One region of the Streptomyces rubradiris genome, then DNA from elsewhere that is predicted to be linked to it. Evidence: riboswitches for the same ligand, from Rfam matches in the RefSeq annotation. Region 1 holds a riboswitch; the other holds the start of a gene.

Region 1 (10,196 bases):
TGCCGTGCAGCGAGAACACGGACTCGGTGATCACGGCGCCGCCGAGCAGCAGACCGAGGTCCATTCCGAAGACGGTGATGATCGGGGTGAGCGCGGAGCGCAGTCCGTGCTTGACCACCACTCTGCGCTCGACCAGGCCCTTGGCCCGGGCCGTGCGGATGAAGTCCTCGTTCATCGTCTCCAGCATCCCCGAGCGGGTCAGCCGGGCGTAGATGGCGGAGTACAGCAGGGCGAGCGAGCACCAGGCCAGGAAGAGGGTGTTGGCCCACTGCGCCGGGTTCTCCGTGAGCGGGACGTAGGTGCGCCCGAAGATCGGGATCTGGACGGTGAAGAGCAGCTGCGCCAGCTTGCCCGTGAAGAACATGGGCAGCGAGACACCGGCGAGCGCGACGCCCATGAAGAGACGGTCGAAGAACGAGCGCGGCTTCAGCGCGGAGATCACGCCGACCACCACACCCGACAGGAGCCACAGCACGGCGGCACCCGCGGCCAGCGAGGCCGTGACCGGGATGCGGGAGGTCAGCTCCGGCCAGACCGCCTGGTGGTTCTTGAAGGAGTAGCCGAAGCACGGCGCGTCGCAGCGCACCGTGGTCGGGCCGAGGTCGTACGTGGCGCCGGCCACGATCCCCTTGATGAAGTGCCAGTACTGGACGTAGACGGGCTGGTCCAGACCGAGGTTGTGCTTGACCGCGGCGATGTCCGCCTTCGACGGGCTCTTGCCGATGTACTGCTGTGCCAGCTGGTCCGCCGTCTGGCCGGCGAGTCGCGGCAGCAGGAAGAAGATGGCGAAGGTGACCGCGGAGACGACCAGCAGCAGGATCACTGCCGCGAACGTCCGGCGGAGGATGTACGAGATCACGGGGGCCGGCGCTGGTGCCCGCGGGCCGGGAGGCCCACGGGCACCAATGCCTTCACCTGCCTTCCGGGGCTGCTACTTCGACGCGACGCCGATGTTGAGGTAGTCGTACTGACCGCTGAAGGCCGCCGTGGAAACCAGGTTGGTGTAGTTCTGCGGACGGCCCAGCAGGACCTTGAAGTAGGTCAGCGGGACGAGGACGGCGTCGTCCATGGTCTTCTTGTCGATCTGGGTGTAGAGGCTGTTGCGCTCGCCGGTGTCCTGGGTGCCGATCGCCTTGCCCAGCAGGTCGTTGACTTCCTTGCTGTCGTACAGCGACAGGTTGGTGTTGCCGGACTGGCTGATCGCCTTGCCGTTCAGGATCTGCTGGAGGAAGCCGTAGCCGGAGGGCCAGTCGGCGCCCCACTGCATCATCATCAGGCCGATGTTCTGCTTCTGGATGAACTTCGGCACACCCGCGTAGTCGGTGAAGTACTTGCCCGACGGGTACTGCTTGAGGCTGGCGTTGATGCCGACCTTCTTCAGCGAGTTGATGATCGCCGTGGCGGCGTCGATCTCCTGCGGACGGTCCGAACGGGCCGTGATGTTGGTGGAGATCGAGGTCTGGCCGCAGTCCTTCAGCAGGTCCTTGGCCTTGGCGATGTCGCCCTTGTTGTCCTTGGTGGCGTAGGCGTCGGCCTTGGCGTAGCCCGGGATGTCCGGGGGCAGGACGGTGGAGGCGATCTCACCGCGGACCGGGCCGCCCTCGGCGGTCTGCACCGAGACCTTGTCGATGGCGTACTGCACGGCCTTGCGGCACTCGGGCTTGTCGAACGGCTTCAGCTTGGTGTTGATCGCCAGGTAGACGGAACGGCCACCGTAGGTGTTGTCCGTGTTGGCCTTCTTGGCGGGGTCGGTCAGCACCTCGGCCTGGGTGGAGGCCTGGACACCGGTGCCGACCAGGTCGATGGCGTTGCCCGCCATGACGTCCTGGTCGATGGTCTCCGGGTTGACCTTCAGCTTGACGACGATCTTGTCCGGGAGCTGCTTGCGCAGCGGGTCGGTCTTCGGGTCCCAGTTCTCGTTGCGCACGAGCACGGCCTGCTTGCCGTCCTCGTAGCTCTGGAACTTGTACGAGCCGGAGGACACGATGTGCTTGACGTAGTCGACGCCGGTGTCCTTCGCCTTCGGCACCGGAGCCGTCTGCGGCGTGGCGACCAGGTAGTCGAACTCCTGGAAGGCCTGCTTCAGGTGGAAGACGATCGTGGTGTCGTCCGGGGTCTCGATGGAGGACAGACCCTTGTCGCTCTTGTCCTTGTACGGGCCCTTGTACTTGTCGCCGTCGGCCATGAACTGCTGGAAGTAGTTCGGGCCGAGGGAGAGCACGTCACGCGCGAAGTTGGAGCGCTCGACGGCGTACTTGACGTCCTTCGAGGTGATCGGCGTGCCGTCCTCGTACTCCAGGCCCGGACGCAGCTTGTACGTCCAGGTCTTGCCGCCGTCGCTCGGCTGGCCCTTGGTCGCCGCGAGGTCCGGGACCAGGGTGTTGCCCTCGTCGCCGGGGCCCGGCTTGAAGGTCATCAGCGGACGGGCGTACAGCCGGCTGAGGTTGTACATGTACGCGTAGTACGTGTTGCCCGGGTCGAAGGAGTCCGGGACGTCGGACATCTCGTAGGTGACGGTGCCACCCTTCTTGTCCGACGCGTTCACGACGCCCTTGGTCGCGGCGTTGGCCCCGGCCGACTTGGTGCCGTTCTCGTTGGTGTTGTCATCGGCCTTGCTGCAACCCGCAAGAAGCAGGCTGGCGGAGCCGATGGCCGCGATAGCGGCCAGCGCTGACCTTCGCATGATGGGCGCTTTCCCCTCCATTGATTGAAAACTTGTCGGGCTCTCCGCGGCAGGCGTCAGCGGCTGCGCGGGTCGAGAGCGTCGCGGAGACCGTCACCGAGCAGGTTGAACGCCAGCACGGTGACGAAGATGGCCAGGCCGGGGACGATCATGTACTGGGGGTCGACCTGGTAGTAGGTGACCGCCTCGCGGAGCATGCCGCCCCAGGACGCCTGCGGGGGCTGGATGCCGACGCCGAGGAAGCTCAGCGACGCCTCGAAGATGATGTTGGTCGGGATCAGCAGCGTCGAGTAGACGATGATCGGGCCGACCAGGTTCGGCATCAGTTCCCGGAAGAGGATGTACGGCGCCTTGGCGCCCATGCCCCGGGCCGCGTCGACGAACTCGCGCTCGCGCAGTGCGAGGGTCTGGCCGCGCACGATCCGGCCCAGATACGGCCAGTTGAAGAAGCCGATGACGAAGATGAGCACGCTCAGGTGGAGCGGCAGGCCGTTGAGGCCGAACGCGCCGCCCTGGAGGGTGGCGGAGATGGCGATCGCGAAGAGCAGGAGGGGGAAGGCGAGGAAGGTGTCCATCAGCCGGCTGATGATCGAGTCCACCCGGCCGCCGTAGTAGCCCGCGATGACACCCATGATCGCGCCGATGACGTTGGACAGGACGGTGGCACCGAAGGCGACCACCAGCGACACCCAGGAGCCCTCCAGGATGCGGGTGGCGATGTCCCGGCCGAACTTCGGGTCCACGCCGAGCGGGTGGTCCGCGCTCATGCCGCCCCAACTGCCCGTGGGCAGCGAGGTGTCCGGGGTGATCAGGTCCTGGTTGAAGGCGTTGGGGTCGAGGCCGAACAGGGCCTGGATGGGGCGCGAGAGGACGGCGAGGAGGATCAGCAGGATCACGATGACGCCGCCGGCGACGGCGGCCTTGTCCTTCTTGAACCGGGACCAGGCGATCTGGCCCAGGGAACGACCCTCGATCTGCCCCTTACCGGCACCCTCCAGCACAGCCTCCGGCTGCGTCTCGGCTGCCGCCCCGGTGGTCTCGATCGGTGCGGTCACGGTGAGCGACCCCTCTCGCCGGTGGTGACCGGCCTGCGCCTGCCGCGGATTGCGGCTTTGTCGACTTGCCATCGAACACGTGGCCTCGGCCTCGTGTCTGAGTCGCGAGTCTTCAGCGTCGTTGTGATCACCCGCCAGAGCTGACGGCGAAAGTATGCGCAACCGTGATGCAGTGCGGGGGATTCCGTTATCCGAACAGTGGGTAACGGCCCTCGGACGCGGGCCAGTTGGGGCAGATCGGCGAATCTACGCGGTTCGGGAGGTACGACCGATGTCTACGCGCGCAGAAGCGTCCCGCTCCCGTGCATTGTGCGGGCCGGTCAACAAACCTGCCACCACGCCTCGTTGCTCAGTAGCCGCTGCGCGCCGGCGGGTAGCCGTAGCCGCCGGCCGGCGCCTGCGGCGGGGCCGGCACCTGGAGCGGGGGCTGCTGCGGGGGCACCGGGGCGTGCGCCTCACGGTCGTAGAAGGGGCGCGCGTTGGCCCGCATCCACATCACCACCGGGTCGTGGTCGTCGGTCATGGCGACCGTCGAGACCGGCAGGCCCTCCGGGACCGCGCCGATGGACTGCTGCATCATGGCGCGCACCGAGTCGACCGCGGCGGGCGAGGTGTCGTACACGTCCAGGCCGATGGCGAGGTAGGGCGCCCCGAGCGCGGGCTGCACCCAGGCGCGGCGCAGCGAGCGCAGCGCGGGGGTGCGGTGCGCGTTCTGCGCGAGCAGGGCGTAGAACTGCGGGATCTCGATACCGGGTTCGGACAGCCGCAACGGGCCGGCGGGCTGGCGGTCCAGACCGGTGGCGATGCGGCGCAGGTCCGGCCAGGGGATGCCGACGCCGCCGCCGGGCGCGTGCGGGTTGAGCCAGAGGCCGTAGTGGTCGGGGTAGAGGGTGCGGGCCACGTCCAGGCCGTCGGCCACCTCGTAGGAGCGGTTCCAGCCGCTGGCCGACAGCTCCTGGGCGGAGGTCACGCAGGGGGCGTAGGGGAAGCCGTCCACCTCCATGGTCCCGTACTGGGCGTCCGGGGCGCCGGCCTGGCCGTGCCACAGGAGCATGAAGACCTGGCCGGAGGTGGGGGTGGCGAGGGCGCGCAGCAAGGACTCGTAGGCGTCGTAGCGTCCGGGCGTGACCTGGCGCAGCATGTGCTCGACGCTGCCGCTGTGGCTCGCGCTCACCTGGTGTGCCCCTTCTTTTTGGTGACCCGGCGTTTGAGCACAGCTTATGCGCCTAGTAGCTCGGGACCTTGGCGTTCGTACGCGTGTGCGGGTGCGTTGTGGCTTGTCGCGCCCCGCGGCGGAGCCGCATATCGGACACAGCCCCGCGCCCCTTTGGGGCTCGGTTCAGTGGGCGGATGTGTAGAACGGGCGGACGTTCGCCTTCAGCCAGGTCGCCACCGGGTCGTCCGTTACATCCAGCAGGACCAGGTTGACCGGCCATTTGACGGGGACCTCGGCCAGGGCCTTGCCGAGGGCCTGGAGGGGGAGGGCGCGCAGGTCGCCTTCCCACTGGGAGAGTTCGACGCCCACGAACATCGCCGGGTCGGCCGTCTCGACGGCGGCCAGGCAGCGGCGGGCGGTGAGGACCACGCCGGTCCCGGCGAACTCGGCGGAGGCGGCGGCGAGGAAGTCCACCGGGTCGTCCTGCCAGTCGGGCTCGAAGAGGCGCACCCGGCCGCCGGTGCCCGGGCCGTCGAGCGGGGTGCGGCCCACCCGGCACAGCTCGGCCACGGCCTGGGGCGGCAGCGGTATGCCGACCACGCCCTCGGGATTGACGGCGATGCCCACCTGCGGGGGCAGGCCGCGGGCGAACTCCACCGCCGGGGCGATGGTGTACGACATGTGGGAGCCGGCCACCTGGCGCAGCTGTTCCTCGGAGCTGAACACCGGGACGTACGCCTGGCCGTCGATGTCGAGCGTCGGCAGGTCCAGCGGGCCGCTGTCCGGGCCCCCGCCGTTCGGCAGCGGGATCCACAGGAAGCTGCGGCCGAGGACCTCGACGATCCGGCCGCCCGCCGCGGGGATGCCGAGGGAGGCCGACAACACCTCCTCCAGCTCGTTGCCGGGCCAACCGCCGTGCGGGTGCGGGTGCGCCTGTGCCGGGAAGTCCGCCGGGAAGTCCATGTGCCTACCGCCTGCTGGGAACCACTGCTGTGACCATGAAGGCTAGCGGGTGGCGCTGACAGTGCCTCACCGCGTGAAGCCGACGCGGGCGAGGACGTCCGCCGCGTCCCGGTCCAGCAGCACCGCCGCACCGCAGCCGCCCGGCAGCCGCCCCTTCTCCACCGCGCGCAGCAGCCGGGCGGTGGCGCGGCGGTGGCGGCGGAAGGCGTAGCGGGAGACGCCCCGGCCGCGCTCGCGCTGGCCCTGCCGGGCGGTCTCGGGGCTGACGTCGAGGAGGAGCAGGTGCAGGGTGCCGCCCCGGCGCCGGGCCGCGCGGGCCAGCCAGGCGCGCACCCACGGCTGGGTGCCGCAGTCGTGCACGACAAGCCCCTCCCCGGTGCGCAGGGCCCTGCACAGTCCGGCGTAGTGGGCGAGGCGGACCAGGGGGCGGTAGAGCGCGTACGGCAGGAAGCCGGGGACGCGGGCCTGCCAGCGGTCCCGGGTGTCCTGGGAGTCGACGCGGCCGCCGGTGACCGCGCGGCGCATCAGGGTGGACTTGCCACTGCCGGGCAAGCCGGTGACGACCACCAGGTCACGGGGGCCGAAGAGCAGGGCGTGCGGGCTGCGGCCGGCCCGGTCGCGCAGGTCGCGGACGACCGGCGCGGGGCGGTCCGCGCCGCGTTCGCGGACCGCCGCGGCGGGCTGTCCCGGCACCGCGAGGCCGGCGTGGGCGGCGTAGGCCGAGGTCCTGTTCACCGTGATCGTCCTCCCGAGGGCTCGATCGGTCCCATGCCCGTTCTCTGTAAAGGGAAGGTAATGGAGAACGGTCGGCGGTTCGTGTGCTTACGGCCACAGGTCGGTCACAAGCGGCACGCTCTGGATGGCCGGGGTGTGGCGTGCAATGATGAGCCCGCCAACTGCATACCGGCCGTTTGAATCCGCGCGGGAGAGTCCCCGGGCCCCCTCGGGGCCGCCTGGGGCGCCGAAGGAGCAAGTCCCTCCCTTGAATCTCTCAGGCCCCGTTACCGCGCGGGCGAGGCACATCTGAAAAGCGGGCCGCCGCCGCCGGCGGCTCCACCCAAGGTGCAAGCCGTGATCGTCCCCGTGGCGGTGGCGGCGAACCTCTCAGGTTCCGATGACAGATGGGGAGGAACGTTCCTCGCCCGTCCTTTGCCCTGGGAGACGACCGACCGATGAGCAGTACCGAACTCCGTCATACCGCGCTCGACGCCGTGCACCGCTCGCTGGGCGCGACGATGACCGACTTCGCCGGCTGGGACATGCCCCTGCGCTACGGCTCCGAGCGCGACGAGCACCTCGCCGTGCGCACCCGGGCCGGTCTGTTCGACCTGTCCCACATGGGCGAGATCACCGTGACCGGCGCCGAGGCCGCCGCCTTCCTGAACCACGCCCTGGTCGGCAACATCGCCTCGGTCGGCGTCGGCCGCGCCCGCTACACCATGATCTGCCAGGCCGACGGCGGCATCCTGGACGACCTGATCGTCTACCGGCTGGCCGAGACCGAGTACATGGTCGTGGCCAACGCCTCCAACGCCCAGGTGGTGCTGGACGCCCTCACCGAGCGCGCGGCCGGCTTCGCCGCCGAGGTCCGCGACGACCGGGACGCCTACGCGCTGATCGCCGTGCAGGGCCCCGAGTCCCCCGGCATCCTGAAGTCGCTCACCGACGCCGACCTGGACGGCCTGAAGTACTACGCCGGGCTGCCCGGCACGGTCGCCGGCGTCCCGGCGCTGATCGCCCGTACGGGGTACACCGGCGAGGACGGCTTCGAGCTGTTCGTGAAGCCGGAGCACGCCGTGGCGCTGTGGCAGGCGCTCACCGAGGCCGGCGAGGGCGTCGGACTGGTCCCGTGCGGGCTGTCCTGCCGGGACACGCTGCGCCTGGAGGCGGGCATGCCGCTGTACGGGCACGAGCTGAGCACTTCCCTGACCCCCTTCGACGCCGGGCTGGGCCGCGTGGTCAAGTTCGACAAGGAGGGCGACTTCGTGGGCCGCGCGGCGCTGGCCGAGGCCGCCGGGCGGGCCGCGCAGAACCCGCCCCGGGTGCTGGTCGGGCTGGTCGCCGAGGGCCGCCGGGTGCCGCGCGCCGGGTACGCCGTGGTGGCCGGCGGCGAGGTGATCGGCGAGGTCACCTCGGGCGCCCCCTCCCCCACCCTGGGCAAGCCGATCGCCATGGCCTACGTCGACGCGGCGCACGCCGCGCCGGGCACCGAAGGCGTCGGCGTGGACATCCGGGGCACCCACGAGCCGTACCAGGTCGTGGCGCTGCCGTTCTACAAGCGCCAGAAGTAACCGCCGCCCGCGCCCGCACCGGCCCGGGACCCCGGCCCGAGGGCGGCGCGTGAGCCTGCGCACATTCGCCCGCTCACCAGCGGTTTCCCCAGTCCCCCCGTCATCACCACTCCCGCGCGTACAGGAGAATTCAGGCCATGAGCAACCCCCAGCAGCTGCGCTACAGCAAGGAGCACGAGTGGCTGTCGGACGCCCAGGACGGCGTCTCGACGGTCGGCATCACGGAGCACGCGGCCAACGCGCTCGGCGATGTCGTCTTCGTCCAGCTCCCCGAGGCCGGCTCCACGGTGACCGCGGGCGAGACCTGCGGCGAGCTGGAGTCCACGAAGTCGGTCTCCGACCTGTACTCGCCGGTCACCGGTGAGGTCACCGAGGTCAACGAGGACGTCGTCAACGACCCGTCGCTGGTGAACTCGGCCCCCTTCGAGGGCGGCTGGCTGTTCAAGGTACGCGTCACCGAGGAGCCGGCCGAGCTGCTCTCCGCCGACGAGTACACCGCCTTCACCGCCGGCTGAGGAGTCGTAGCCCCATGACTGTCCTGAACACGCCCCTGCACGAGCTGGACCCGGAGATCGCCGCCGCGGTCGACGCCGAGCTGAGCCGCCAGCAGTCGACGCTGGAGATGATCGCCTCCGAGAACTTCGCGCCGCTCGCGGTGATGGAGGCGCAGGGTTCGGTCCTCACCAACAAGTACGCCGAGGGCTACCCGGGCCGTCGCTACTACGGCGGCTGCGAGCACGTCGACGTGGCCGAGCAGATCGCCATCGACCGGGTCAAGGAGCTGTTCGGCGCCGAGTACGCCAATGTGCAGCCCCACTCCGGCGCCTCCGCGAACCAGGCGGCCCTGTTCGCGCTGGCCCAGCCCGGGGACACCATCCTCGGCCTGGACCTGGCGCACGGCGGCCACCTCACCCACGGCATGCGGCTGAACTTCTCCGGCAAGCAGTTCAACGTGGTCGCCTACCACGTGGACGCCGAGACCGGCCTGGTCGACATGGCCGAGGTGGAGAAGCTCGCCAAGGAGCACCGCCCGAAGGTGATCATCGCGGGCTGGTCGGCGTACCCCCGGCAGCTGGACTTCGCCCAGTTCCGCCGGATCGCCGACGAGACCGGCGCGTACCTGTGGGTCGACATGGCGCACTTCGCCGGCCTGGTCGCCGCCGGTCTGCACCCGAACCCGGTGGAGTACGCCGACGTGGTCACCTCCACGACCCACAAGACGCTCGGCGGCCCGCGCGGCGGCATCATCCTCGCGAAGAAGGACTTCGCGAAGAAGCTGAACTCCTCCGTCTTCCCGGGCTTCCAGGGCGGTCCGCTGGAGCACGTGATCGCGGCCAAGGCGGTGTCCTTCAAGGTCGCGGCGGGCGAGGACTTCAAGGAGCGCCAGCGCCGTACGGTGGAGGGCGCCCGCATCCTCGCCGAGCGGCTGACCGCGGCCGATGTGCGCGAGGCCGGGGTGAACGTGCTGTCCGGCGGCACGGACGTGCACCTGATCCTGGTGGACCTGCGCGCGAGCGAGCTGGACGGGCAGCAGGCCGAGGACCGGCTGCACGAGGTCGGCATCACGGTCAACCGCAACGCCGTCCCGAACGACCCGCGCCCGCCGATGGTCACCTCGGGGCTGCGCATCGGCACCCCGGCGCTGGCCACGCGCGGTTTCACGGCCGAGGACTTCGCCGAGGTCGCGGACGTGATCGCCGAGACGCTGAAGCCGTCGTACGACGCCGAGGCGCTCAAGGCGCGCGTCAAGGCGCTCGCCGACAAGCACCCGCTGTACCCGGGTCTGAGCAAGTAAGTCACGTTTCGCGGGGCACCGCGCACACTGGGAGTACCGGCGTGCGCGGTGCCCGCGCCCCTGTACCGCCCCTTCGCACCACCCCCGTATTGAGGAGTCCCCCGTGGCCATCTCGGTCTTCGACCTGTTCTCGATCGGCATCGGCCCGTCCAGCTCCCACACGGTCGGCCCGATGCGCGCGGCGCGCATGTTCGCCCGCCGGCTGCGCAACGAGGGCCTGCTCGGCTCCGTCGCCGCCCTGCGCTGCGAGCTG
Region 2 (10,196 bases), on a different contig from region 1:
GGACCGGGACATGCAGCGCGTGGTCAACGGACTGTGGGCGTCCGGGGCCGAGGCGGTCTCCGTCAACGGGCAGCGGCTGACCGCCCTGTCCGCGATCAGGGCCGCGGGTGACGCGATACTGGTCGACAACAGGCCGCTGGTGCCGCCGTACACGGTGCTGGCGGTGGGGGACGGGCAGAGGTTGAGCACCAGGTTCCAGAACAGCGCCGACGGCCTGTATCTGCATGCCCTGGAGGAGAACTACGGCATCCGCGCCACCATTTCGACGGAGGGCGAGGTCCGGTTGCCCGCCGCTCCCAGTGTGATCGTACGTACAGCACAGCCGAAGCTCGAGAAGACCGGGAAGGGCACATCGTGATCGCCGTACTGGGCCTCGTCGTGGGAGTCGTGGCCGGCCTGTTGGTCCGGCCCGAGGTTCCGGCGGTCGTCGAGCCGTATCTGCCGATCGCCGTCGTCGCCGCGCTGGACGCCGTCTTCGGCGGTCTGCGGGCCATGCTGGACGGCATCTTCGACGACAAGGTCTTCGTGGTGTCGTTCCTGTCGAACGTGGTCGTCGCCGCCCTCATCGTGTTCCTGGGAGACAAGTTGGGCGTGGGCGCGCAGCTGTCCACGGGCGTGGTGGTCGTCCTGGGCATCCGGATCTTCTCCAACGCGGCGGCGATCCGCCGGCACGTGTTCCGGGCGTGACCTCCATGAGCGACCAGAACGAGCGCACCATCGGAGACGGACAGAACGCCCACGGCGACCGGGACGACCGGCCGGGGAACCGGCTGCGCAGGGAGCTGCCGGCCGAGGTGCCGGTGCCCGCGCCCGGAACCGGCCCGGGGGCCGAGGAGCGGCCCCCGCAGCCACTGACGGGCCGGCAGCGGCTCGTCAAGGGCCTGTGGCCGCCGCGTTTCACCCGGGCGCAACTCATCGTCGCCGTGCTGCTGTTCGGCCTCGGCTTCGGCCTGGCCGTGCAGGTGGCGTCGAACAGCGACACCGACAGCGCGCTGCGCGGCGCACGTCAAGAAGATCTTGTACGTATCCTCGATGAACTGGATTCGCGTACTCAGCGTCTTGAGGACGAGAAGCAGGGACTCGAAAAACAGCGTCAGGAACTGCAGAGCAGCTCCGACCAGGCGGCGGAGGCGCGCCGGCAGACCGCCGAGAAGGCGAGGCAACTCGGCATCCTGGCGGGCACCGTGGCGGCACAGGGTCCCGGCATCACCATGACGATCGAGGACACGAAGGGGACGGTCAAGGCGGACATGCTGCTCGACGCGATCCAGGAGTTGCGCGCGGCCGGCGCGGAGGCGATCCAGGTCAACGGGGTCCGGGTGGTCGCGGGAACGTACTTCGCCGACTCCGACAGGAGTGTCAGCGTCGACGGGAACAAGATCAACGCGCCGTATCGTTTCAGGGTCATCGGCAAGCCGCAGGACTTGGAGCCGGCGCTGAACATCCCTGGAGGTGTGGTGCAGACTCTGGAGAAAGAGCAGGCCACGGTGACCGTCGAACGGTCGGACAAGATCGTCGTGGACGCCTTGCGGCGGGCGGAGCGGCCTGACTACGCTCGGTCGTCCTCCCAGTGAACCGGCGGTGCATGGGTGCCGTCGGGCAAGGGCATGAGGTTGCGGGGGGTCGGCGCACCGAAGGGGTGGTGCGTGGTGGAAACTGTCTGGTGGATACGGACGTTGTGAGAATGTCCGGCTCGGCCGGTGTAGGCAATCAGGGTTCGTCCTGCCCCACGGGCGGGTCTGTTTCGGTCAAGGGGAATCGCCCGTGAAGTTGTTTGCGAAGTTGTTCGGCAAGAGCGCGCGAGAGGGCAGCGACAACGCGACCGCTCGCCATCGCGCACAGCCTGACGCGGAGGGCCAGCGCCCGCTGTTCCGGGACCAGGTCGCTGGTCCGGGCGGTGACATTCAGGGAGGTCAGGGCGCGGCGTCAGTTGACCCTGCCCAGTCCGGCGGCATAGGTTTCGGGCAACCGTCAACCTCAGGTACGGGTGGAGGGTTCGCCTCCGGCCCGTACGCGTCCAATGCCCCGGCGGGGCAGCCGCGGCAGGAGGATCCGTCGATGTCGGTCCTGGTGTGTACGAGGTGCGGTAACCGCAATCCGGAGAACGCGCGGTTCTGTTCCCACTGCGGGGCGCCGCTGCGTCCCGGGCTGACGCCGGAGCGGGCCTCCGAGACGACGTCCACGATCTCGATCTCCGGGCTGGAGGCGTACGACTCCGAGGCGACCGGCCAGACGCCGCTGCCGATGCTCTCCCCGGAGGCGCAGGCCGCGGTGGACGCGCTGCCGCCGGGCTCGGCGCTGCTCGTCGTGCGCCGGGGGCCGAACTCGGGCAGCCGCTTCCTGCTGGACGGTGATCTGACGACGGCCGGCCGGCACCCGCAGAGCGACATCTTCCTGGACGACGTGACGGTCTCCCGGCGGCACGTGGAGTTCCGGCGCTCCCCGGACGGCTCCTTCACGGTGGCCGACGTGGGCAGCCTGAACGGCACGTACGTCAACCGCGAGCGCATCGACCAGGTCGCCCTGTCGAACGGTGACGAGGTGCAGATCGGCAAGTACCGGCTGGTGTTCTACGCGAGCCGGCAGGGCTACTGACCCGCCCCCGGACGGTGTCCGGGGGAACCCCAGAGGGAAGGTCCATGCTTCAAACACCGAGCGGCGGTGCCGGAAGCGGTACCGCCGCCAGGGACAGTGGGCTGATGAGCATCGGCACGGTGCTGAACGTGCTGCGCGACGAGTTCCCCGAAGTCACCATCTCCAAGATCCGCTTCCTGGAGTCGGAGGGGCTCGTCGAGCCGCGGCGGACCCCGTCGGGGTACCGCAAGTTCAGCGCCGGGGACGTCGAGCGTCTCGGCCACATCCTGCGGATGCAGCGGGACCACTATCTGCCGCTCAAGGTGATCCGGGAGCACCTGGACGCCATGGAGCGGGGCGAGGCCGTCCCGCTGCCCCTGGTCGGGCGCCAGCGCACCGCGCAGGACGCCGCCGCGGCCGTGGAGGGCCCCACGGTGGCCAGGGTGGGCAGGGCCGAGCTGCTGGCCGCGGCGGACATCGACGAGGGCGAGCTGAAGGAGTGGGAGTCCTACGGGCTCATCGCTCCGCTGGAGGACGGGGCGTACGACGCCGAGGCCGTCACGGTGGCCGCGCTGGTCGCCGAACTGGGCCGGTTCGGGATCGAGCCGCGCCACCTCAGGGTGATGAAGGCCGCCGCGGACCGAGAGGCGGGCCTGGTCGACCAGATCGTCGCCCCGCTCAAGCGCCACCGCAACCCGCAGACCCGGGCGCACGCCGAGGCCCGTACGAAGGAGCTGGCGGACCTCACCATGAAGCTGCACGCGGCCCTGGTGAAGACCGCTCTCGGGGTGCGAATCCCGTGAAACGGGGCCCTCGGGCGGCCGGATCGGGCACCTGTTCCCGGCCCGACTACCCAAACGTCCCGGGCACGGCCTAGGGTTGCTGTGTGAACGAGCTCGATGTCGTAGGTGTCCGGGTCGAAATGCCCTCCAACCAACCGATCGTGCTCCTGCGCGAAGTGGGGGGCGACCGCTATCTCCCCATCTGGATCGGGCCGGGGGAGGCGACGGCGATCGCCTTCGCCCAGCAGGGCATGGCCCCCGCGCGACCGCTGACCCACGACCTGTTCAAGGACGTGCTGGAGGCCGTCGGCCAGGAGCTGACCGAGGTGCGCATCACCGATCTGCGAGAAGGTGTCTTCTACGCGGAGCTGGTGTTCGCCAGTGGGGTCGAGGTCAGCGCCCGCCCCTCCGATGCCATAGCGCTGGCTCTGCGCACCGGTACGCCGATCTACGGCAGTGACACGGTGCTGGACGACGCGGGCATCGCCATTCCCGACGAGCAGGAGGACGAGGTGGAGAAGTTCCGGGAGTTCCTGGACCAGATCTCCCCCGAGGACTTCGGCACCAGCAGCCAGTGAGCGGCCCGGCCGGCCCGTCGGACCAGGGGTTCTGCCCGGCGAGGCCGATGGCTTCGGCGCGGCCGGCGCCCTGGCACATGTCCGCGGCGGAATGGGCGTCCTACGGCTCGCCGCGAGCGCATTCGGCTAGCCTTTCCCCGCGGTGGGGCACGGGAAACCACTCCTAGGGTGATTATCACTCGGCGTGCCGAGTGTGGCGATCGTTGACGCACCCCTGGTGACTGCCTACCGTCGAGAAGGCAGGTCAAGGACGGAGGTCGGCGTGAGAACCAGCGGCGACGGTACGGTCGGGGGTGCTCCGGGACGCGGTTTCGGGGAGAGCGGTCCGTACCCGCCCCCGAGTTCGCGGCTGCGCTCAGGCGGGGGACATGCCCATCCCGGCGGCGCCGTGGAGCACGCTCCGCAGCTGCCGACGGCGGTGCCGAACGGCGGAGGGGTGGCGTCCATGACGTCCGAGCAGATCGGCTATCGCGGGCCCACGGCCTGCGCTGCCGCCGGCATCACGTACCGACAGCTGGACTACTGGGCCCGCACCGGCCTGGTCGAGCCCAGCGTGCGGCCCGCCTACGGGTCGGGCACTCAGCGGCTGTACAGCTTCCGGGACGTCGTCGTCCTGAAGATCGTCAAGCGCTTTCTGGACACGGGTGTGTCCTTGCAGAACATCCGCACGGCCGTGCAGCACCTCCGGGAACGCGGTTTCCGTGACCTGGAGCGGATGACCCTGATGAGCGACGGCGCCACCGTGTACGAGTGCTCCTCGCCGGACGAGGTCCACGCCCTGCTCCAGGGCGGTCAGGGCATCTTCGGAATCGCCGTCGGTGTGGTGTGGCGGGACGTGGAAAGCGCGCTCTCCCAGCTGCACGGTGAGCGCATCGACACCGGCGAGACACTCGTCGGGCACAACCCCGCGGACGAGCTGGCGCGGCGGCGCAACCGGGCGGTCTGACGCGTCCGTGTAACGGGCCGGTCCGATCCACCCATGTCCGGGCGGTCGGCGCGTCGCGTTCAGGCGCCCGGCGGTCGCGACCGGGCGGCCCGCACCGGCCGGTTCCGCCGAGGGGTGTCCCTGTGCCACCGCGTTGTCAGTGGTGTGGTGCAGCATCGGAGATGTGAGAAACGCGCCCACGATCCTGCACCTCGACATGGATGCCTTCTTCGCCGCGGTGGAGCAGGCGTCCAAGCCGAGCCTGCGCGGGAAGGCGGTCGTCGTGGGCGGGCTCGGACCGCGTGGTGTGGTGGCCACCGCGTCGTACGAGGCACGGGTGTTCGGGGTCCACTCGGCGATGCCCATGGCGCAGGCGCGTCGGCTGGCACCCAACGCCGCCTATCTGGTGCCGCGCTTCACCCTGTACCGGGCGATCAGCGAGCAGGTGATGGCGCTGCTGCGGGAGCTGTCGCCGCTGGTGGAGCCGCTGAGCCTGGACGAGGCGTTCGTGGACCTGGAGGCCGGGGGAGCGGCCTGGGACGAGGAGTCGGCGCGCCGGGCCGGGGAGAAGCTGCGGGCGGACATCCGCGCGGTCACCGGGCTCACCGGTTCGGTGGGGCTCGCCGCCTCCAAGATGCTCGCGAAGATCGCCTCCGAGCAGGCCAAACCCGACGGACTCGTGCTGATCGAGCCGGGCACCGAGCGGGACATGCTGGCGCCCATGCCGGTGCGGACGCTCCCGGGGGTCGGGCCGGCCACCGGGGACCATCTGCGCAGAGCCGGGATCACCACGGTGCGGGAGCTGGCCGAGGCGGGCGAGGACGAGCTGGTCCGGCTGCTCGGCAGGGCGCACGGGCAGGCGTTGTACGCGATGGCGCACGCCCGGGACGAGCGGCCGGTGGTGGCCGAGCGGGAGGCCAAGTCGGTGTCGGTGGAGGACACGTACGACGTGGACATCCACGACCGGGTGCGGGTCGGCCTGGAGGTGCAGAGGCTGGCCGACCGGTGTGTGCGGCGGCTGCGCGGGGCCGGGTTGTCCGGGCGGACCATCGTGCTCAAGGTGCGGCGGTACGACTTCTCGACCCTGACTCGTTCCGAGACGCTCAGAGGGCCCACGGACGATCCCGCCGTCATCCGTGAGGCGGCGGCGCGGCTGCTGGACTCCGTGGACACCACCGGCGGGGTGCGGCTGCTCGGGGTCGGGGTGTCCGGGCTCGCCGACTACACCCAGGAGGACCTGTTCGCGCAGGCCATGCCGGTGCGGGTGGTGGAGGAGCCGGAGGAGGCCGCCGTCGAGGCGGAGGCGGAGCAGCCGGAAGCCGCGGAGCGGCACTGGCGGGCCGGGCAGGATGTGCGGCACGCCGAGTACGGGCCCGGCTGGGTGCAGGGGAGCGGGCTGGGGAGGGTGACGGTACGGTTCGAGACGCCTCAGTCGGAACCGGGGCGTGTGCGGACGTTTTTCGCCGACGATCCCGCGCTGGCGTCTGCGGATCCGTTGCCGTTGGTCGCGGCCCTTTCCCACCCGCCCGCCCGTCCCGGGACCCCGCCCGACAGCGGCCGACACGGGGCTCCGCCCCGGACCCCGGAAGAGTGCCGGGGCCGGGAGGAGTCCCGGGGCCGGGAGGGGTCCCGGGACCGGGAAGACTCCGGCGGGCAGGACGAGTCCCTTGCCCTGAATGGGGTCCGGGTCCTCGGCGAGTCCCCCGCCCCCGAGGACGGCCGTGCCCCTGACGGCGTCCGTGCGCTCGAAAAGGGCCGCGTCCCAGGAGAGAGCGGTGATCGGGGGAGGCGCCCCGTGCTGGGAGCGGACCGGGCTCGGCAAGGTGCTCGGGATAGGGAGGAGGGGCGTGGGTGGGAGGGGCCGGGGGGTCAGGTTTCCTCCGAGCCCGCCAGTCTGCCGAAGTCGTGGTCCGGGAGCGGGGGAGGGGAGGCCGTGTCGAGACCGTAGTGGTGGTAGAGCTGGAGTTCCTGCTCGGGAGAGAGGTGGCGGCCCACGCCGAAGCCGGGGGCGTCCTTGATCAGGGCGCGGTCGTAGGGGACGCGCAGGGTGCCGTCGACGAGTTCGCTGGGTTCCAGGGGCACGAAGGCGTCCCGGGAGAACAGGCCGGTGCGTATGGCCGCCCACTCGGGCACGCCGGTCGCGTCGTCCAGGTACACCTCGTCGATGGTGCCGATCTTGGTGCCCTTGCGGTCGAACGCCTTGCGGCCGATCAGGCTGCGCGGATCGATGTCGGTCTGCACGGTCCCTCTCCCTCCACGTGGTCGCAACTCATCCGTAAGCACTACGAAAGAGCACATTGGAGGAGGCGGCCACTCGAAGGCTGCCCCATTGACCTCGCTGGTAGGCTGACAGCGGCTGCTGACCCCGCGCGGGAGAGTCCTCCGACCACCTCGGGGGCGCCGAAGGAGCAACTCCTCCCCGGAATCTCTCAGGCTCACGTACCGCACGGACGAGGTCACTCTGGAAAGCAGGGCGGGCGTCGACGGCTCCTGCCCTCACCGACGGTGAAAGCCGGCGCCCGCGGGCGTCCGGTGAAGCTCTCAGGTGCAGATGACAGAGGGGGAGGCCGTCGGGGTACCCGCGCCGGGGTGCCCCTCGCAGGTCGCGTCAGACCAGGAGGCCTCCGCAATGACCGCCCATCGCATTCCGCTCTCCGAACTCGAAGCGGGCACCCCGTTCGAGCAGCGCCACATCGGACCCGACCAGGAGGCGCGGGCCAAGATGCTCGCGCAGGTCGGATACGGCTCGCTGGACGAGCTGACCGCCGCCGCGGTCCCGGATGTGATCAAGAACGCCGACTCCCTGGACCTGCCGGGCGCCCGCACCGAGGCCGAGGTGCTCGCCGAACTGCGCTCGCTCGCCGACCGCAACCAGGTCCTGCGCTCCATGATCGGCCTGGGCTACTACGGCACCTTCACCCCGCCCGTCATCCTGCGCAACGTGATGGAGAACCCCGCCTGGTACACGGCCTACACGCCGTACCAGCCGGAGATCTCCCAGGGCCGTCTGGAGGCCCTGCTGAACTTCCAGACGATGGTCGCCGAGCTGACCGGGCTGCCCACCTCCGGCGCCTCCCTGCTGGACGAGGGCACGGCCGCCGCCGAGGCGATGGCCCTGTCCCGGCGTATGGGCAAGAACAAGAAGGGCCTGTTCCTGGTCGACGCGGACACGCTGCCGCAGACCATCGCCGTGATCGAGACCCGCGCCGAGCCGACCGGCGTGGAGGTCGTCGTCGCCGACCTGTCCGCAGGCATTCCGGCGGAGATCGCCGAGCGCGAGATCAACGGCGTGCTGCTCCAGTACCCGGGCGCCTCCGGTGCCGTACGGGACCTCAAGCCCGTCATCGACCAGGCGCACGAGCTGGGCGCCCTGGTGACGGTGGCCGCCGACCTGCTCGCCCTGACCCTGCTGACCTCGCCGGGCGAGCTGGGCGCGGACATCGCCGTGGGCACCACCCAGCGCTTCGGCGTGCCCATGGGCTTCGGCGGTCCGCACGCCGGCTACATGGCCGTACACGAGAAGTTCGCGCGCAGCCTGCCCGGCCGCTTGGTCGGCGTCTCCGTCGACGCCGACGGCCACAAGGCCTACCGGCTCGCACTGCAGACCCGTGAGCAGCACATCCGCCGTGAGAAGGCCACCAGCAACATCTGTACCGCACAGGTGCTGCTCGCCGTCATGGCCGGCATGTACGCCGTCTACCACGGGCCCGAGGGCCTGAGGACCATCGCGCGGCGCACGCACCGCTACGCCACCCTCCTCGCCGAGGGCCTGAAGGCCGCCGGTGTCGAGATCGTCCACGGCGCCTTCTTCGACACGGTCACCGCGCGCGTGCCCGGCAACGCCGCCGGGATCGCCGCCGCCGCCCGGGACAAGGGCGTCAACCTGCGGCTGGTCGACGCCGACCACGTCTCCATGGCCTGCGACGAGACCACCGACCGGGCCGGGCTGGACGCTGTCTGGTCCGCCTTCGGCGTCGACGCCGACATCGAGGCGCTGGACGCGACCGCCGAGGACGCCCTGCCCGAGGCGCTGCTGCGCACCGACGACTACCTCACCCACCCGGTCTTCCACCAGCACCGCTCCGAGACCGCCATGCTGCGCTACCTGCGCAGGCTCGCCGACCGCGACTACGCGCTCGACCGCGGCATGATCCCGCTGGGCTCCTGCACCATGAAGCTCAACGCGACCACGGAGATGGAGCCGGTCACCTGGCCCGAGTTCGGGCAGCTGCACCCCTTCGCGCCCGCCGAGCAGGCGCAGGGCTACCTCACCCTCATCCGCGAGCTGGAGGACCGTCTCGCCGAGGTCACCGGCTACGACAAGGTCTCCCTCCAGCCGAACGCCGGCTCCCAGGGCGAGCTGGCCGGTCTGCTCGCCGTCCGCGGCTACCACCGCGCCAACGGCGACGACCGGCGCACCGTCTGCCTGATCCCGTCCTCCGCGCACGGCACCAACGCCGCCAGCGCCGTGATGGCCGGCATGAAGGTCGTCGTCGTCAAGACCGCCGAGGACGGCGAGATCGACGTCGAGGACCTGCGCGCCAAGATCGAGCAGCACCGCGACGAGCTGGCCGTGCTGATGATCACCTACCCGTCCACGCACGGCGTGTTCGAGGAGCACGTCGCCGACATCTGCGCCCAGGTCCACGAGGCCGGCGGTCAGGTGTACGTCGACGGCGCCAACCTCAACGCGCTCGTCGGCCTCGCCAAGCCGGGCCACTTCGGCGGTGACGTCTCCCACCTGAACCTGCACAAGACCTTCTGCATCCCGCACGGCGGCGGCGGTCCGGGCGTCGGCCCGGTCGCGGTCCGGTCGCACCTCGCGCCGTACCTGCCGAACCACCCGCTCCAGCCGGAGGCCGGCCCGGAGACGGGCGTGGGCCCGATCTCGGCGGCCCCGTGGGGCAGCGCGGGCATCCTGCCCATCTCCTGGGCGTACGTCCGGCTGATGGGCGGCGAGGGCCTGAAGCGGGCCACCCAGGTGGCCGTGCTGTCGGCGAACTACATCGCCAAGCGCCTGGAGCCGCACTACCCGGTGCTCTACACCGGCCCCGGCGGCCTGGTCGCGCACGAGTGCATCATCGACCTGCGCCCGATCACCAAGGCGACCGGCGTGAGCGTGGACGATGTCGCCAAGCGCCTGATCGACTACGGCTTCCACGCGCCGACCATGTCCTTCCCGGTGGCCGGCACGCTGATGATCGAGCCGACCGAGTCGGAGGACATCACCGAGCTGGACCGTTTCTGCGACGCGATGATCGCCATCCGCGCGGAGATCGAGAAGGTCGGCTCGGGCGAGTGGCCCGCGGAGGACAACCCGCTGCGGAACGCCCCGCA

What was found. A riboswitch is a leader RNA that binds a small molecule or an ion and turns the genes downstream of it on or off. The one in region 1 is predicted to bind glycine.
Region 2: it holds a riboswitch for glycine, as region 1 does, so the genes downstream of both, gcvP (aminomethyl-transferring glycine dehydrogenase) here and gcvT (glycine cleavage system aminomethyltransferase GcvT) in region 1, are expected to answer to the same signal.

What each region holds. Positions count from the first base shown of each region.
Region 1 is NZ_BNEA01000015.1:2,568,487-2,578,682, forward strand. It holds gene Srubr_RS24450 (ABC transporter permease) at 1-859, opposite strand, end outside; gene Srubr_RS24455 (ABC transporter substrate-binding protein) at 932-2,683, opposite strand; gene Srubr_RS24460 (ABC transporter permease) at 2,740-3,738, opposite strand; gene Srubr_RS24465 (enhanced serine sensitivity protein SseB C-terminal domain-containing protein) at 4,088-4,879, opposite strand; gene Srubr_RS24470 (enhanced serine sensitivity protein SseB) at 5,078-5,857, opposite strand; gene Srubr_RS24475 (AAA family ATPase) at 5,924-6,592, opposite strand; glycine riboswitch at 6,770-6,874, shown strand; glycine riboswitch at 6,875-6,988, shown strand; gene gcvT (glycine cleavage system aminomethyltransferase GcvT) at 7,030-8,148, shown strand; gene gcvH (glycine cleavage system protein GcvH) at 8,286-8,663, shown strand; gene glyA (serine hydroxymethyltransferase) at 8,678-9,943, shown strand; gene Srubr_RS24495 (L-serine ammonia-lyase) at 10,047-10,196, shown strand, end outside.
Region 2 is NZ_BNEA01000001.1:927,873-938,068, reverse strand. It holds gene Srubr_RS04420 (DUF881 domain-containing protein) at 1-358, shown strand, start outside; gene Srubr_RS04415 (small basic family protein) at 355-687, shown strand; gene Srubr_RS04410 (DUF881 domain-containing protein) at 693-1,574, shown strand; gene Srubr_RS04405 (FHA domain-containing protein) at 1,765-2,595, shown strand; gene ftsR (transcriptional regulator FtsR) at 2,640-3,377, shown strand; gene Srubr_RS04395 (bifunctional nuclease family protein) at 3,461-3,934, shown strand; gene Srubr_RS04390 (MerR family transcriptional regulator) at 4,197-4,880, shown strand; partial or broken gene Srubr_RS04385 (DNA polymerase IV) at 5,044-6,408, shown strand; gene Srubr_RS04380 (PRC-barrel domain-containing protein) at 6,729-7,100, opposite strand; glycine riboswitch at 7,220-7,314, shown strand; gene gcvP (aminomethyl-transferring glycine dehydrogenase) at 7,489-10,196, shown strand, end outside.